One region of the Algoriphagus halophytocola genome, then DNA from elsewhere that is predicted to be linked to it. Evidence: riboswitches for the same ligand, from Rfam matches in the RefSeq annotation. Region 1 holds a riboswitch; each other region holds the start of a gene.

Region 1 (4,210 bases):
TAGTAGCTTTCACCATTGCCATTATTGCGAGTTTGGAGACTTTGCTATGTATAGATGCAGCCGATAAATTGGATCCCCACAAAAGAATCACTCCTCCGAGTAAGGAACTTGTAGCCCAAGGAATTGGAAACGCATTCAGCGGATTGATAGGCGGACTTCCGGTCACAGCAGTGATTGTAAGAAGTACGGCTAATATTTCCTCGGGAGCTAAGACCAAAATGTCTGCTGTATTTCACGGAATATTGCTGATCATGCTAGTATTGGCTATCCCACATATCCTAAATTTGATCCCACTGAGCTGCTTGGCGGCTGTTCTCTTTGTAGTTGGTTATAAGCTTGCCAAACCTGCGATTTTCGTCAAAATGTATCAAAATGGATGGGATCAGTTTATTCCATTCATCATCACTGTAGTAGCAATTCTGTTTACTGATCTTCTAGTAGGCATAGGTATAGGAATGGTATTCGGTTTGTTCTTTGTCATCAAGACTAACTTCGTAAAAGCCGTAATCGTAACTGAACATAACGGCAACTACCTAGTCAAGCTGCAAAAAGACGTTTCATTCCTAAATAAAGCCCTTTTGATGAAGGAACTTTCCAAAATCCAACCGGAAAGTAAAGTCATCATCAATGCCCAAAAAGCCCAGTTTATAGATCAGGATATTCAGGAATTGCTGAATGATTTTATTGCGACTTCAGTGGATAAGAATATTAAAGTTCAAATAGAAGGATTTAAATACAACTTACAAGAAACATCATGAACCCATACGAAAAACTAATCCTGCAGAACAAAGCATGGTCAAAAGAACAAAATGAAACTGATGAGAATTTTTTCAGCAGATTAGCCAAACAGCAAAAGCCAAAATTCCTTTGGATAGGCTGCTCGGATAGTAGAGTACCTGCCAATCAGATTACAGGTACTGACCCCGGAGAAATTTTTGTACACAGAAATATCGCCAATATGGTGGTGCACACTGACCTGAACATGCTCAGCGTACTCCAATATGCCGTAGAAGTGCTAGAAGTAGAGCATGTCATTGTATGCGGACATTATGGATGTGGCGGAGTAGATGCAGCTTTAGGAAACAAAAACCTGGGCTTGATCAATAAATGGCTAAGAAACATCAAAGAAGTTTACAACAATCATAAAGATGAAGTAGATGCTCAAGACAGTCACGAAAAAAAGGTCAACAAGCTGGTAGAAATCAACGTGATGGAACAATGTCAGGATCTGATCAAAACCTCAATTATTCAAAAAGCCTGGAAGAAACGAAAAGCTCCGATCATTCACGGCTGGGCTTATGGACTTGATAATGGCTTGGTAAATGAACTACTTAACATTGAACCTGATTTCAACAACATCAATCCAATTTTCCGGTACAATGAAGATGAATTAGCATAAAAATTCAGTTTTCTGTACCAGGGAATTGAAAATCATTTTGATTTTCAATTCCCTGTTTCTTTATTTGCAGTATCCTTTCACTTTTAGTGCTCGGATTTATATAGAAGAGGCGAGAGACAGGCTCTATGACCCTCTGGCAACCTGGAAAGTCCAAGGTGCCAATTCCTGCCAAAAGAAGTATTTTCTTTTGGGTCTATAAGTTCATATGTAATGCACACAGGACCATCTTCTCTACTCATTAGTCTAAATCCAACCAAAGTTTCACACACGGTATTTACTTACCCTGAATTGCTATGCCTATTTCGGAACGCTTCGAGATGGGCTTTTTAATATCCTCATTTTTAACACTATAAATCCAAAAAAATCATGTCTAACAAGCTACACTTCGAAACCCTACAGCTTCACGCAGGTCAACAACCAGACCCAACCACAAACTCTAGAGCTGTTCCTATTTATCAGACTACTTCTTATGTTTTTGATTCTGCCGAGCATGGCGCCAATCTATTTGGGCTGAAGGAATTTGGAAACATTTATACCAGGATAATGAATCCTACCACAGATGTATTCGAAAACAGAATAGCAGCTCTTGAAGGCGGAGTGGCTGCTGTAGCCACAGCTTCCGGTCAAGCTGCGCAATTCTTGGCTTTGAACAATATCATGGAGGCCGGAGACAACTTTGTCTCTACCAGTTTCTTGTACGGAGGTACGTACAACCAATTTAAGGTGGCTTTTAAGAGAATAGGAATCGAAGCTAGATTTGCCAAAGGCAATGCAGCTGAGGAATTTGAAAGCAAAATAAATGAGCGCACCAAAGCCATCTATCTGGAAACCATCGGTAACCCAGAGTTCAACATTCCGGATTTCGAAGCAATCGCAGCAGTAGCCCAAAAACATGACATCCCATTAGTCGTGGACAACACCTTTGGTGCAGGAGGTTATTTATGCCAGCCAATCAAGCATGGTGCAAACATAGTCACTTCCTCTGCCACCAAGTGGATAGGTGGTCACGGAACCTCCATAGGCGGAGTCATCGTGGATGCCGGAAATTTCAATTGGGGAAATGGGAAATTCAAGCAGTTTTCAGAACCTTCTGAAGGATACCACGGCCTGAACTTCTGGGAGGTTTTTGGGGAAAACAACCCACTAGGCCTTCCTAATGTTGCTTTTGCTATCCGTGCCCGCGTGGAAGGGTTAAGAGATTTCGGCCCAGCTCAGAGTCCATTCAACAGTTTTCTATTACTCCAAGGCATAGAAACTCTTTCACTCCGGGTACAAAGAACCACAGAAAACGCACTGGAACTAGCCAAATGGCTGGAAGCCCATCCTTTGGTACAAAAAGTGAATTACCCGGGATTACCCTCTTCACCCTACCATGACTTAGCTAAAAAATACCTGAGAAATGGTTTTGGAGGCGTTTTAAGTTTTGAGCTTAAAGGTGAAAAAGAACAGGCTTCTGCCCTGATCAACAATCTGGAACTGATCTCCCACCTGGCAAATGTAGGCGACGCTAAGACACTGATCATTCAGCCGGCAGCCACCACCCATCAACAATTATCCGACGAAGAACAACTTGCAGCAGGAGTCACTCCTACCCAGCTGAGATTATCCTGTGGCATTGAGCACATCGAGGATATCAAGGCAGACCTGCAGCAGGCATTTGATAAAATCTAATTCAACTAATGAACCTTAAAAGTCAGTACGCTTCGATTACCATGTCCCAAAATTCTTTCCATTCAAGTAGCCCACTAACCTTGGAGTCCGGAGAAATCCTCCAGGAATTCGACTTGGCCTATACTACATACGGCCAGTTAAATGCTGAGAAATCCAATGTGATCTGGGTGATACATGCCCTCACCGGGGATGCTAATGCTTCTGAATGGTGGAGTGGACTGATCGGAGAAGATAAGTTTTACGATCCTGCTGATCATTTTATTATTTGCGCCAACCTTCTGGGCTCTTGCTATGGCTCCACGCAGCCTTTCAGTGAAAACCCAGAGACTGGGGAGCCCTATTACTATGATTTCCCTCAGATGACCAGTAGGGACTTGGCAGCAGGACTGGAGCGACTTCGGGTTCATTTAGGACTAGAACACATCCATACGTTAATTGGGGGATCTCTAGGCGGGCAAGTGGCACTGGAGTGGGCGTATATTTTGGGAAAGAGCCTTCAAAATGCGATCATCCTAGCGTCCACGGCCAAAACTTCCCCTTGGGTCATAGGTTTCAACGAAACGCAACGAATGGCGATTGAGTCGGACTGTTCTTGGGGTGAGTGTCATGAGCTAGCAGGGCAAAAAGGTCTGGAAACGGCCAGAGCCATCGCCATGCTGACTTATAGGCATCCTACAGACCTAGATCGCAAACAAGCTGATGGCACGGGCAAACTGGATGATTTCAGAGCTTCCTCCTACTTGAGGTACCAAGGACAAAAACTTGCCAAGCGATTTAATGCCTTGTCGTATTGGACCTTGAGTAAAACCATGGATTCCCATGATCTAGGTAGAAATAGAGAAAGTGTGGAAGCAGCATTGCAGCAGATCGAAGCTCGGGTGCTGTCCATCGGTGTGGATAAAGACCTGCTATTTTTGCCGGAAGAAGCCCAGCATATCAGCCAATTTGCAAAAAAAGGTATCTACAAAGAGATCAGCTCCACTGCGGGACATGATGCGTTTTTGATAGAGTTTGAGCAGCTGGCTTACATACTCAAGTCATTTTATCTAAACAGTGGGGATTAAAACCTAGTCTCTATCAAACCATCAAGGCCGGTTTAAACCGGCCTTAATTTTTTTTATGATAACTGACTAATTATCA
Region 2 (4,210 bases), 610 kb from region 1:
GATCTATGATCTGATAGCTATTACAAGCCAAAACAACCCCTACTATATTTTTACCAATATCATGCACATCTCCTTTCACTGTAGCCAGTAGAATTTTTTTCAAAGAAGATTCTTCCTGCCCTTCCTCTGGCAAAGGCATAAATGGCTCCAGGTAAGCTACTGCTTTTTTCATCACACGGGCAGATTTTACTACCTGAGGAAGGAACATCTTGCCCTCACCAAATAGGTCGCCCACCACGTTCATTCCATCCATTAGAGGCCCTTCTATTACTTTTAAGGGATTCTTCAGTTCCAGTCTTGCCTCCTCAGTATCCTCTATGATATAATCCAGAATACCTTTCACCAAAGCATGCTCCATACGCTTAGCTACGGGCTCTGATCTCCAAGCTTCATCCGCTACAGCCTTTTTTCCGGAAGATTTCACTGTCTCAGCAAAGTCCAAAAGACGTTCTGTGGCATCCTCTCTGCGGTCAAAAAGCACATCCTCTACCCGTTCCAAAAGATCCTTTGGAATATCATCGTATACCTCAAGCATGGTGGGGTTTACGATACCCATATCCATTCCGCTTTTGATGGCGTGGTAAAGAAATGCCGCATGCATTGCCTCCCGTACAGGATTATTCCCTCGGAAGGAAAAACTCACATTACTCACTCCCCCGCTGACTTTAGCCCCTGGAAGATTAGCTTTGATCCACTGGGTAGCTTCAAAAAAGTCTAGGGCATTTCTTCTGTGCTCATCCATTCCGGTCGCAACCGGAAAAATATTGGGATCAAAAATGATATCCTGACAGTTGAATTTGACCTGATCGACCAGTATTCTATAGCTTCGCTCACAGATTTCAATTCTCCGCTCATAGGTATCTGCTTGTCCAGCCTCATCAAATGCCATCACTACCACAGCTGCTCCAAATTTCTTGATTGTTTTTGCCTGCTGTACAAATTCCTCCTCTCCATTCTTCAGAGAGATAGAGTTGACTATTCCTTTGCCCTGCACACATTTCAGACCAGCCAAAATAATCTTCCATTTGGAACTATCGATCATGATCGGTATCCGGCTGATTTCAGGTTCGGATGCGATCAAGTTCAGGAATTTCACCATGGCAAATTCCCCATCAAGCATACCCTCATCCATGCAAACATCCAGCACCTGCGCGCCACCTCTCACTTGATCCAGGGCCACTTCCAGCGCTTCATCGTAATTCCCATTCAAAATCAGACGGGCAAATTTCTTCGAACCTGTAATATTGGTCCGCTCGCCAACATTTACAAAGTTGATTTCGGGTGTGAACACTAAGGGCTCCAGGCCCGATAGCTTCAAATAATTATTACTTTCCATCTTCTCAGTCCAACGTTTCTTCTAATTCTTCTTGATTTAATTTTCTAGGCTGATAATTGCCTGCCAGCTGCGCCAAAGCTGAAATATGCTCAGGTGTAGTGCCACAGCAGCCTCCTAAAATATTCAGCATGCCTTCTTTCAAAAAGTCCCTGACCTGACTAGCCATTTCTTCGGCATTTTGATCATACTGGCCAAACTCATTAGGCAGTCCCGCATTAGGATATGCACTCACATAAAAAGGTGCCTTATTAGCCAAAACTTTCAAATAGGGTCTCAATTCTTTGGCTCCCAAAGCACAGTTTAAGCCTACAGAAAGTAAGGGCACATGCGATACGGAGATTAAAAATGCCTCTGTAGTCTGACCGGATAAGGTGCGTCCAGATGCGTCTGTGATGGTACCTGAAATCATAATCGGAATCCCGCCTTCCCTTGGATCAAGCGGAATTTCTCTTTCTTCAAAAACCTCCTGAATAGCATACAAAGCTGCTTTTGCATTCAGGGTATCAAATATGGTTTCAACCAACAAAATATCAGAACCTCCATCCAATAAGCCTCTTACCTGCTCTGAATAGGCCTCTGCCAATTGGTCAAAAGTAATGGCTCTATAGCCCGGGTCATTGACATCGGGAGACAGAGAAGCTGTCCTATTGGTAGGGCCTATAGCACCTGCCACAAACCTAGGTTGATCTGGATTCTTTTTGGTAAATTCCTCCGTAATCTCTCTGGCTATTTTGGCTGACTCCAGATTAATGGCGTAGGCAAAATCCGAAAGATCATAATCAGCCTGGGCAATGGTAGTAGCTGAAAATGTATTGGTTTCTATGATATCCGAGCCGGCCTTGAGGTATTCAGCGTGGATGGCTTTGATAATATCTGGACGACTTAATGACAGCAAATCATTATTCCCCTTCAGAGCTTTGGGATGATCTGCCAGCTCCGGAGTTCTGAAATCCTCCTCCGTCAGCGTATAGCGCTGAATCATAGTCCCCATAGCTCCATCAAGGATCAAGACTCGTTTTGAAAGTTGCTGAAGTAGGGATTCCGTTCTGTTTTGCATTTTGTAATTTTGTTAATCAAAAAGCTAATCGAGCAAAACACGGAGGTGAGTACGAGGTACCTGTCCGCTCATCTGTTCCCGGATTTCCGAGATGGGAGTTAGCACCTTGTTTACAGGTTGCTAAGACGTCGTTGGGCCCTTCCCTCAGTCTTTCTCGATAAGCTGCTCAAAGTTAATAGCATTTTAGAAATAAAACAGCCTTATTAGACAAAAGGGTAATTATATCAGGCCGCAAAAGGCTCGCAGCTCTAGGCGTCAGGGCCTTACCCCAATTCCAAAGGACAAGTATGGAGCTGAAATGTAGCTGGCCATATCGACTTCGGCTAGTCTATATCTCCCGAGAGGAAGTTCATAACCTGCAGCAGCGGTAAATACCAGGTCAAAAAACTTACGCTTGGTCATCGGCAATCCATATTCTACAAAAACTTCAGGCTTGAGCATTAATCCACTGTTTTTCAGATAGCCATCGAAATACCGCTGTTCAAAAAGCTCTGCAAAATCAGGTTTATCCGTACTCAGATTCGTATATCGGATATTGCCATATCCTAATCCTGCCAAAGCTCCAATACCAAAATTCCGGTATTGAATGGGCTTGTATCCCATATTGGCATATACTCTAAGACTGTTTAGGGAATGCTTCTTAGTGGAATTTGCATCTCCACTCAAAGCCAGATTGTACAGCTCCGCACCGTAAAGCAAGCCTTTTGTTTCTCCGGTAATTTTTAGTCCCCAGTTAGAAGGCATCCCATCTAGTGGCTCCAGATCAGCTTCTTCCAAATACGCGTTAAACTTCTCTGCATGAGTAAAATGGATCCCTCTTATTAAAGAGATACCAATACCGGCGTCTTTGTAGAAGAAATTTCGGTCTGGCAAGGTAATTCCAGCTCCGACTCGTATAAAAGCGCCACTTTGAGTATTGTCAAAAGCCACCCCAGCCATCTCCCAGTTACCTTCTATAGGGCTAAACGAATAACCGAGCTGACTGATGATCTGAAGAGCCTCTGGTCGTCCGGGTAAATCAAAATCATAGGATAGCTGAAAACCAATTTCAGTTAGAAAATTGCCGTAATGCTGGCTTCCTTTTTGGATGTCCTGCTCACGGAGAATAAATCCTTCTTCAGGGGAGATTAAAAATTCCTGTAAATTATCCGGCTGCTCTTTGGGCATCATCTGGAAATTCAGATACCCCACCCCCATGGACATGTAATGAATCAACTGGAAATTTGACTCTTCTGTGAGGGCATAGCCGATATTCAGCATAGCTCTGGAGGTTCTATAGTTTATCCTGAACTGGTCAAACTCACTCACAGCTCCCCTATTATGCAGTAGTTCCAATCCTAGCACAAAGTCATTGATTCTGGCCTGATAGCCTAACCCCAGCGTGTTATACCTATTTCTAAGACCAGATAATCCCCGATCGGCTAGCATATCATCTATCTGATTCAGCTTGGCCCCCGAGGTACCAATCACCGTATAGAAGGTGGATCTTTTGGTAAGCAACTTCTGGGCAGAAGCTGAAACACTGATCAGGATGAAAAAAATCAGAAAATTAATTCTTTTAAAAAGAGGCATTGAGTAATTGATAGTTGTTTAGTCAGCAAGACTTTGTCCTTGGGGCAAAATTAATGCTAAACCGCTCTCAATTCTGATCTTTTGTATGAAGATATTCGGTTAATTTTTCATAGAGGGTTTCCGGGGTAAATGGTTTAGGTACAAAATCATTAATTCCTATTTCCATCATTTCCTCACTTATTTCGTGATAGGAAGCCGCCGAAAGCAAAAGTATAGGAACATTTTTTTTATCATCGTCAGCATGT
Region 3 (4,210 bases), 970 kb from region 1:
GAAATTTACAGGATCGGAAAAAAGTAGCTATAAGCAATAGACATAAAAGGCCAGATGAAGCAAACACCTTCTTTAGAAATAGGGGATAAAATCAAGCCAATAGCAAAATATTCTATGGATTGAATCCTTCACACCTTAGCCTTCCAGTCAAAAATTACTACTTTTGCTCCGTATTCCTTTCAAAACCTTTCCTGAAAAACTAGCTAAGCATGTCCGAAGTAAAAATATTTTCCGGCACAAACAGCCAATCCCTGGCAGAGAAAATCGCCAAAAGCTATGGTAAAAAACTCGGAGACCTCACCCTCTCCAAATTTAGTGACGGAGAGCTTTCTCCCAGCTTCAACGAATCCATCAGAGGCTGTACAGTTTTTCTAGTTCAAGGTACAAACCCGCCTTCAGACAACCTATTGGAACTTTGTCTCATGATAGACGCTGCCAAAAGAGCCAGTGCTTATAAGGTTTGCGCTGTAATCCCCTATTTTGGCTATGCCAGACAGGATAGAAAAGATAGACCTAGAGTGTCTATTGCAGCCAAGTTGATTGCCAACATGATCACCTCTGCAGGGGCTGACAGGATTATGGCATGCGACCTTCACGCGGGGCAAATTCAAGGTTTTTTTGACATTCCGTTGGATCATTTGAATGGATCAGCTATTTTTGTGCCCTATTTGAATTCGCTAAGGCTTCCGAACATGATTTTTGCTGCTCCAGATGTAGGAGGAGTAGCAAGAGCCAGGGCTTACGCCAAGCATTTCGAAGTAGAAATGGTCGTCTGTGACAAGCATAGAAAAAGGGCCAACGAGATTGCTTCCATGCAGGTAATCGGTGACGTGGAAGGGAAAGATGTAATATTGGTGGATGACCTAGTCGATACTGCGGGGACGCTTTGCAAGGCATCGCAGATCGTCATGGACAAAGGAGCCACTTCAGTAAGAGCTATAGCCACTCATGGGGTGCTTTCTGGCAAAGCTTATGACAACATCAATAATTCACCCCTAGAGGAATTAGTTATCACTGACACCATCACCCCAAAGCAGCAATCTCCAAAAATCAAAGTACTGACAGTAGCTGACCTGTACGCCAAAGCAATCCATGCGGTGACTGGCAACACATCTATCAGTTCTTTATTCATTTAAGAACCAATTTTAATACAAATACATATGAAAACACTAGAGGTTATAGGGTTTAAAAGAGCAAATCTCGACAGTGCGAGCCTGACTGAGCTAAGAGAAAATGGCAATGTTCCTTGCGTCGTTTATGGACCAGGTATCAAAGAGCAGATTCACTTCTACTCACCTGCAATCCTTTTCAAGGAATTGATCTACACTCCAGAAGTTCACTTGGTTGAGTTGAACATCGAAGGCACCATCATCAAAGCGGTATTGAAAGAAGCACAATTCCATCCGGTAAGTGAAGTTCTACTTCATGCGGATTTTGTAGCTTTCGCAGATGACAAGCCTATCAAATTTGAAATCCCAGTTAAAGTAGTAGGAAACTCTCCAGGTCTTGCCAAAGGTGGTAAACTAGAGTTGAAAACTAGAGTATTGAAAGTTAAAGGTCTTGCTAAAGACTTCCCTGACTTCATCACTGTAGATATTTCCGACTTGGAACTAGGAAAATCTTTCAAAGTAGAAGATCTAAAAGTAGAAGGATTCGAAATCCAAACCAGCCCAAGCGTTTCTATCGTGACTATCGGTATTCCAAGAGCACTTAGAGGCAAGAAAACTGAAGAGGAAGCAGAATAAACTTCAGCCTAAAATCACACTAAATCCTGTCCCTAACGGACAGGATTTTTTTTTATTTTTGGACTCTTAACAATACCAGCTAGATGAAATACCTCATAGTAGGATTGGGAAACATTGGCCCTGAATACGAACTCACCAGACATAATATTGGCTTTTTAACTTTGGATAGGCTTGCTGACAAGCAAGGGTGCCATTGGAGTAGCGAGCGATTGGCTTTTAAATCTGAGTTTAAATACAAAGGAAGAGCCATCCATTTGATCAAGCCAACTACCTACATGAACCTGAGTGGTAAATCCATGAGCTATTGGATGAAAAGCCTGCAAATCCCCAAAGAAAATGTATTGGTCATAGTGGACGATGTAGCTATTCCTTTTGGGAAAACCCGCATGAAAACCAAGGGAAGTTCAGCTGGTCATAATGGACTGAAGAACATAGAAGAGCTGACTGGTGGACAAAACTACCCTAGGTTAAGAATGGGAATAGGCGACGATTTTCCCAAAGGGCGTCAAGTGGATTTTGTATTGGGAAAGTTCACAGAGCCCGAATTTGCAGAACTGCCCCTTCAGATGGACAAGGCCATAGAAATGATTTTATCTTTCTGCACTATAGGAATAGAACGCACTATGAATCAATTTAACGATTGATCAGATAATATTTGGATTTCAGTCAGCCACAGGTTTTATTTGCATCACTTCAGGCAACTGATTTATAAAGAAGAGGCGAGAGATTAGGCTCCAAGACCCTCTGGCAACCATCCCGAAAAGGAGAACGGTGCCAAATCCTACCCAATGCGGGAACTATAGATTGGCTTAAATTACAAATAATCCCTTTTTAGTTCGATTGCCGCCTTTGAGTTTGATTTTCTCAAATCTGTCTGATTTGTATGTATGAAATCTAACTAAATACTGATGAGCAAGCATTTCGAAACAGAATCCATTCGGATCTCCCCCTCCAAATCAAATCAGCGGGAGCATTCGGCACCCATATACCTTACTTCCAGCTTTACTTTTGAATCTGCGGAACAGGCCCGGGCTACTTTTGCAGATGAAATAGAAGGTAATATCTATTCCAGGTATGCCAACCCCAATTCAAGTGACCTCATCGAGAAAGTCTGTGCCGCCGAAGGCACTGAAGATGGCTTTGCCACCGCCTCTGGCATGGCTGCCATGTTTGGGAGCATAGCAGCTTTACTGCAGCAAGGCGATCATGTCTTAGCTGCCCGATCTTTATTTGGCTCCACACATCAGTTACTGACCCGCGTATTTCCAAAGTGGGGCATCACATCTACTTACGGAGACATTTCAGATTTTCAAAACTGGGATCAGCTGGTTCAGCCCAATACCAAAATGCTTTTCATAGAGACTCCTTCAAACCCCGGCTTGGAGATAATCGACCTAGAATGGGCGGGAAAGTTTGCGGCAGCACATAACCTGATTTTAGTAGTGGACAATTGCTTTGCATCACCCTATTTACAGCAACCTGCCAAATGGGGCGCTCACATTGTGACGCACAGTGCAACGAAGTATATAGATGGTCAAGGCCGGGTTTTGGGTGGTTTGATTTTGGGAAAACAGGATTTGATGAAGGAAGTGCACTTCTTTGCGCGCCACACCGGCCCAGCTATATCTCCATTTAACGCCTGGATTTTAAGCAAAAGTATGGAGACCTTGGGGGTAAGGATGGATAGACATTGCAGCAATGCCCTTAAAGTAGCTGAGTACTTCGAAGGAAATTCTGAGCTCATCGGAGTCAAATACCCTTTCTTAAAATCTCATCCGCAATACCAAATCGCCAAGAAACAGATGCTTCAAGGAGGAGGCGTGGTCACCCTAAACTTAAAAGGAGGAGTAGCCAGAGCCCAGCGCTTTATTGATCAACTTCAGATGATCTCCATCACTGCCAATCTTGGTGACAGCCGCAGTATAGTCACGCACCCAGCTTCTACGACCCACAGCAAGCTTTCACAGGAAGAAAGAGAAAGAGTAGGTATCACCGATGGCTTGGTAAGACTATCTGTAGGGCTTGAACATCAGGATGATATCATTCAAGATGTAGAGAGAGCGCTTGAAAAATCTAAGTAAAACAAAACAGGCCCTTTTGGGGCCTGTTTTGTATATGCAAGTAATGAGCCTGATTACCAGGTAGTATCCTTCAATCTAGGAAAAGCTCTGATCACATCGCTGAGACTTAACTGTCCTACTAGCTTACCATCTTTCAGCACCGGGAATCTACGGATTTTGTATTTCAAAAATTTAGATGCTGCATCAAACAAGGAAAGGTCTGGCGATATAGTCACCAAATCAGTGGACATGTGCTCTGCTACCTTTCCCGGGAATTTAGGCGTATTGGTATACTTGCCTTTGATAATTTCCTTGAGACAATCTACCTCCGAGATCACGCCTATTAAGGCACCAGATTCATCCACCACCGGAGCGCCAGAAATCTTCCTTCTAGTCAAGACTTCT

What was found. Region 1 has a riboswitch for S-adenosylmethionine ahead of PBT90_RS07240 (O-acetylhomoserine aminocarboxypropyltransferase/cysteine synthase family protein). Riboswitches for the same ligand answer to the same signal wherever they lie in the genome.
Region 2: it holds a riboswitch for S-adenosylmethionine, as region 1 does, so the genes downstream of both, PBT90_RS09825 (homocysteine S-methyltransferase family protein) here and PBT90_RS07240 (O-acetylhomoserine aminocarboxypropyltransferase/cysteine synthase family protein) in region 1, are expected to answer to the same signal.
Region 3: it holds a riboswitch for S-adenosylmethionine, as region 1 does, so the genes downstream of both, PBT90_RS03100 (trans-sulfuration enzyme family protein) here and PBT90_RS07240 (O-acetylhomoserine aminocarboxypropyltransferase/cysteine synthase family protein) in region 1, are expected to answer to the same signal.

Annotation. Positions count from the first base shown of each region.
Region 1 covers NZ_CP115160.1:1,646,018-1,650,227, reverse strand. The annotation lists gene PBT90_RS07250 (SulP family inorganic anion transporter) at 1-758, shown strand, start outside; gene can (carbonate dehydratase) at 755-1,399, shown strand; SAM riboswitch class I at 1,493-1,601, shown strand; gene PBT90_RS07240 (O-acetylhomoserine aminocarboxypropyltransferase/cysteine synthase family protein) at 1,766-3,070, shown strand; gene PBT90_RS07235 (homoserine O-acetyltransferase family protein) at 3,079-4,134, shown strand.
Region 2 covers NZ_CP115160.1:2,260,945-2,265,154, forward strand. The annotation lists gene metH (methionine synthase) at 1-1,336, opposite strand, end outside; gene PBT90_RS09825 (homocysteine S-methyltransferase family protein) at 1,341-2,393, opposite strand; SAM riboswitch class I at 2,459-2,557, opposite strand; gene PBT90_RS09830 (hypothetical protein) at 2,649-3,965, opposite strand; gene PBT90_RS09835 (PAS domain S-box protein) at 4,033-4,210, opposite strand, start outside.
Region 3 covers NZ_CP115160.1:677,543-681,752, reverse strand. The annotation lists gene PBT90_RS03115 (ribose-phosphate pyrophosphokinase) at 210-1,136, shown strand; gene PBT90_RS03110 (50S ribosomal protein L25/general stress protein Ctc) at 1,161-1,745, shown strand; gene pth (aminoacyl-tRNA hydrolase) at 1,829-2,389, shown strand; SAM riboswitch class I at 2,449-2,551, shown strand; gene PBT90_RS03100 (trans-sulfuration enzyme family protein) at 2,654-3,826, shown strand; gene PBT90_RS03095 (CBS domain-containing protein) at 3,880-4,210, opposite strand, start outside.